2 regions of the Enterobacter chuandaensis genome follow, and region 1 is predicted to be linked to the other one. Evidence: predicted binding sites of a transcription regulator. Region 1 holds the regulator's gene; the other holds the start of a gene.
What was found. Region 1 encodes Fur, which represses iron uptake genes when iron is present. Its sites were predicted from a motif close to ATAATAATGAGAACNACTATCAA; they were not measured.
Positions count from the first base shown of each region.

Region 1 (2,461 bases):
GTATTTTGCTAAAGCCAGCTACAAATTTGATATCGCCGGTAGCCCGCTGAGCACCAGCTATCAGTTCTACGGTACGCGCGATAAAGTCAGCGATGGCAGTGTAAATGACATTTATAACGGCACCGCGTGGCTGCAGGCGTTGACCTTCGGCTACAAGGTTGGCCAGGTTGATTTACGCCTGGAAGGCACATGGGTGAAGGCGGAAGGGCAGCAGGGCTACTTCCTGCAGCGTATGACCCCAACCTATGCCTCATCTAACGGCCGTCTTGATATCTGGTGGGATAACCGCTCTGACTTCAACGCCGACGGCGAAAAAGCGGTCTTCTTCGGCGCCATGTATGACCTGAAAAACTGGAACCTGCCGGGCTGGGCAGTGGGCGCTTCTTACGCTTACGCCTGGGACGCAAAACCTGCCGATATGGCTACGCCGGATGCGTACTACGATCCAAACTATCGCCTGAAAGAGTCCTCCTACAGCCTGGATGCTATCTACACCCTGCAGGATGGCCGCGCGAAAGGCACGATGTTCAAACTGCACTTCACGCAGTATGACAACCACTCCGATATCCCAAGCTACGCGGGCGGTTACGGCAACATCTTCCAGGATGAACGTGACGTGAAATTCATGGTTATCGCCCCATTCACTATCTTCTGATGAACGCACCGGCGGGGTGACTCCTGCCGGTATGGAGAGTGCACATGATGAAAAAAATCGTAATCGTCGCGCTGTTGGCATCAGGGCTGGTGGCGTGCACGCAGACTCAGGCGCCAAAAGAGGACTCCCGTCTGAAGGAGGCGTATAGCGCCTGTATTAATAGTGCGGAAGGATCGCCGGAGAAAATTGAAGCCTGTCAGAACGTGCTAAATGTGCTGAAGAAAGAGAAAGCGCATGAGCAGTTTGCAACGCAGGAGAATATTCGCGTGATGGATTACCAGGCCTGTATCCAGGCGCGTAAAACCGGTAACGATCAGGAAGTCGCAAAGCGTTGCGATAAGATCTGGAACGAGATACGCAATAACAATAAATAAGTTACTTTACGCCCGGTGGCGCTGCGCTACCGGGCTTTTTATTGCCCAAAAAAGGCAAAAAAAAGCCAACCTTTCGGCTGGCTCAGAGTATGAACGCTGACTTATTTTGCGTCGTGCGCGTGTTCATTCTCGCGGCAATCACCTTCAGCGCAGTGACCGTAAAGGTACAGGCTGTGGTTGGTCAGGCGGATGCCATGACGGGCTGCGATTTCACGCTGACGCGCTTCGATAGAATCATCGCTGAATTCAATGACCTTGCCGCAATCGAGGCAGATCAGGTGATCGTGGTGCTGCTGCTGGGTCAGTTCGAAAACAGATTTACCGCCTTCGAAATTATGACGGGTAACAATGCCCGCGTCATCAAACTGGTTCAGCACGCGATAAACGGTGGCCAGCCCAATCTCTTCACCCATGTCGATAAGACGTTTATAGAGGTCTTCCGCACTGACATGGTGATTGTCTGGACCCTGAAGCACTTCAAGGATTTTTAACCGAGGAAGCGTTACTTTCAGGCCAGCCTTCTTTAATGCGGTATTGTTGTCAGTCATGCGGAATCTGTCCTGTTGCTAAACGATTCACTTCTGGAGGAAGTGACAGAAAATGCACCTTGGATAATGCGTCTCATTATAGAACTGCCATGGCTAAATGAAAACTGCAAGTCTCAGGCAAAGTATGCTTATAAAAATGGGGTATCACCAACAAACTTGCTCAATGGAAACCACATTTTACCAGGGAGACATTGTACAGGTCTGGGCGAAAAAGTTAAAAGTTTGTAGCAATTAATTTAATCGGTTTTACCTGGAAAACGGGCGCAACCGGAGTCGCGCCGCGAAAAAAATCAGGCGTTCAGAATGTCATCCAGGTGCAGTTCTTCACGAACCTGCTTAACCCATTTTTCAACACGCTCTGCGGTCAACTCTGGCTGACGGTCTTCATCGATGGCCAGGCCAACGAAGTGGTCATCATCTGCCAGACCTTTAGAGGCTTCAAAGTGGTAACCCGCCGTTGGCCAGTGACCGACAATTGCTGCACCGCGTGGCTCAATGATGTCGCGGATGGTGCCCAGCGCGTCACAGAAGTACTCGGCGTAGTCTTCCTGATCGCCACAACCGAACAGGGCAACCAGCTTGCCGTTGAAGTCCACCTCTTCCAGCGTCGGGAAGAAATCATCCCAGTCGCACTGGGCTTCACCGTAGTACCAGGTAGGAATACCCAGCAGCAGGATGTCATAGCCCTCGAGATCTTCTTTGCTGCTCTTGGCGATGTCATGCACATCAGCAACGTCTTTACCGAGCTGTTTCTGAATGTTTTTTGCGATATTTTCGGTATTGCCGGTATCACTGCCGAAGAAAATGCCGATGATTGCCATGAGTAAAATAACCTCTTGAAACTTAATGGTATGGTGGCGCAAATTGTCCACGGATAAGGGCAA
Region 1 is NZ_CP097173.1:1,369,807-1,372,267, forward strand. It holds gene chiP (chitoporin ChiP) at 1-655, shown strand, start outside; gene chiQ (ChiQ/YbfN family lipoprotein) at 703-1,029, shown strand; gene fur (ferric iron uptake transcriptional regulator) at 1,131-1,577, opposite strand; gene fldA (flavodoxin FldA) at 1,868-2,398, opposite strand.

Region 2 (2,461 bases), 680 kb from region 1:
ACGTTCAAACTGGCCGGTTTTTTCGGCATTGATGCGGAAATAGGTTGAGAGCTCCATCGGGCAGCGCACGCCTTTCGGCACGTAGATAAAGGTGCCGTCAGAGGCTACTGCGGCATTCAGCGCGGCGAAGAAGTTATCGTTGCTCGGTACCACGGTGCCGATGTATTTTTTTACCAGCTCCGGGTGATCGTGAATCGCTTCGCCGAAGGAGCAGAAAATAATCCCCTGTTCGGCCAGTTTCTCACGGTACGTCGTTGCCACCGAGACGGAGTCAAAAATGGCGTCCACCGCCACCTCTTTCCCTTCGCGCACGGGCACGCCCAGCTGGTTAAACGCCTCTTCTACCTCTTTGCTCAGAAAGCTGTTCTCGGCACCGGTCTGCTGTACCGCGCCGGGCTGCGAGGCGCAGGTATCGTCACAGCTGCCGCAGGACGGCGCGGAGTAGTAGCTGTAATCCTGATAGTTCAGCTTGTCGTAGTGGGCTTTCAGCCAGTGCGGCTCTTCCATCTCCAGCCAGGCGCGGAACGCGCTCAGGCGAAATTCGAGCATCCACTCCGGCTCGTTACGTTTGGCCGAGATGGCGCGCACCACATCTTCATTAATGCCTTTCGCCAGCTCGTCGGTTTGCAGCTGCGTGAAGAACCCCTCTTTATAGTTGAGGTGTCCGCCGCTCCAGGTGTTTACATCACTCGTTGCTTCAGTATTACGAGACATAGTACCGCCTATACCCCAAAGCTTTCGCCGCAGCCGCATTCGTTCTGGGCTTTCGGGTTATGAAATTTGAATAACTGGTTTAAACCTTCCCGCACGTAATCCACTTCGGTTCCGTCGATAAACGGCATGGCCTGCAGCGCGACGTACAGCTTTGCGCCGTCAGTTTCAAACACCAGGTCATCTTTTTCCGGTGCGGTGACGGTATCCAGTACGTAGCCAAAGCCCGCGCAGCCGGTCTGCTTAACGCCTAAGCGCACGCCGAGAATGTCGGGATTTTTTGCCACCAGCTCGTGGATATGCGCCGCCGCCGCAGGCGTGAGCGTTAATCCGCGCCAGGCAAAATCGGCAGGATTGAAGGTTTCTGAATGCAGTTCCATAGGTCCACCTCATCTGATTAGCCATCAGGGCATAACACCATGTTAGTGATAACGATTATCACTTCAACCCTCTGACAGCAGGGGCATTCGGCTAAACCGCCCTTTTTGTCTACTTTTATTAAGCATAGACCCTGTCACAAGATGCGGGCGGGATGGATATAATTGTTCAATGCTTTGAAAAATAATGGCTTATTCCATCAGGCAGGCAGTGGAGAGAGGAAAAGTAAAATATGCATCGGAAATGCCTATTTTTAAAATAGCTTTTGTTCAGGAAGTGACAAAAAACAAAAAAGGCCCGCAAGGCCTCTGATAATCAGTGATGGAATGTAACGGTGAAACCCTGTTCACGCCAGTGATCGAGCTGTTCCTGCTGGCGCGGTGTCGGCGATTTTCCGGTCCAGACGAAGATTTTCTGCCCGGGGAACAGTTCGGGACGTGGCGAATCAATTGGCTCCGCCAGTACGTCAATGTGCCAGCCTTTCTGTGCCAGGCGCGCGGCTTCAAGCCACAGATGGGTGCGGTCGTCGCATTCCCAGCCAATAAGCAGCGCATCTTTGCCCGCTTTCTTGCGCGACTCCGCCAGGTTTGCAATCGCGAATTCAATCAGGACGCCGTCCAGCATACTTGCCATGTGGCGCACGGTGTTTTGATCCTGATTCATTCGCTGGCGGACGGGGGAAATAATGTTATCGATCAGCGCATCCATCGGGTGATCCCGGCGGAATTCGCCTATTTTGGCACGCAGTTTAGCCGGGCTGGCATAGCGCAGAACGGTCATCATCTCTTCCTGGAAAGTAGACCAGTTACCCTGAGTCATCACTTCCTTGTTTTCCAGCAAGGCTTTCACTTTTCCGACCGACACGCCGCTCTTCATCAGGCGTTTGATCTCTTCGATACGCAGGATATCTTCATCGTCGAACTGACGATGACCCCCTTCGCTGCGCTGCGGCTTCAACAATCCATAACGGCGCTGCCAGGCACGCAGCGTAACGGGGTTGATACCGCATCGTTCGGCCACTTCGCCGATACTGTAATAGGCCATTAACTCCCTCACGCTCAGAACTTCCATACCTAACTGCACCAACCTTATCAGATTGTACAAACCATTTGTATAACTAAGACCATATTTTGCACGGGTGGATGGGAGACTCCCCCATCCATCTGTTAATACATTGTTGTATAAAATTTGCCGTTCGTACAGTTAAGAGTGCCGGTTTATGTACAGCTTTATTATTATTCGAACTTTTTCTCTGGCCACGCTATCGCCGGAATGCCGCCATGCCGGGGGCTGGCGAAAAGATGTCCCTGGAACTGGGAAATTCCCGCAGATTCCAGCCACATCCACTCTTCCGCCCTCTCAACACCGACCG
Region 2 is NZ_CP097173.1:2,053,011-2,055,471, reverse strand. It holds gene sufB (Fe-S cluster assembly protein SufB) at 1-714, opposite strand, end outside; gene sufA (Fe-S cluster assembly scaffold SufA) at 723-1,091, opposite strand; gene MX657_RS10020 (MerR family transcriptional regulator) at 1,405-2,133, opposite strand; gene MX657_RS10015 (diguanylate phosphodiesterase) at 2,325-2,461, opposite strand, start outside.
Region 2: the regulator Fur is predicted to act here: its motif matches at 1,131-1,153, upstream of sufA (Fe-S cluster assembly scaffold SufA).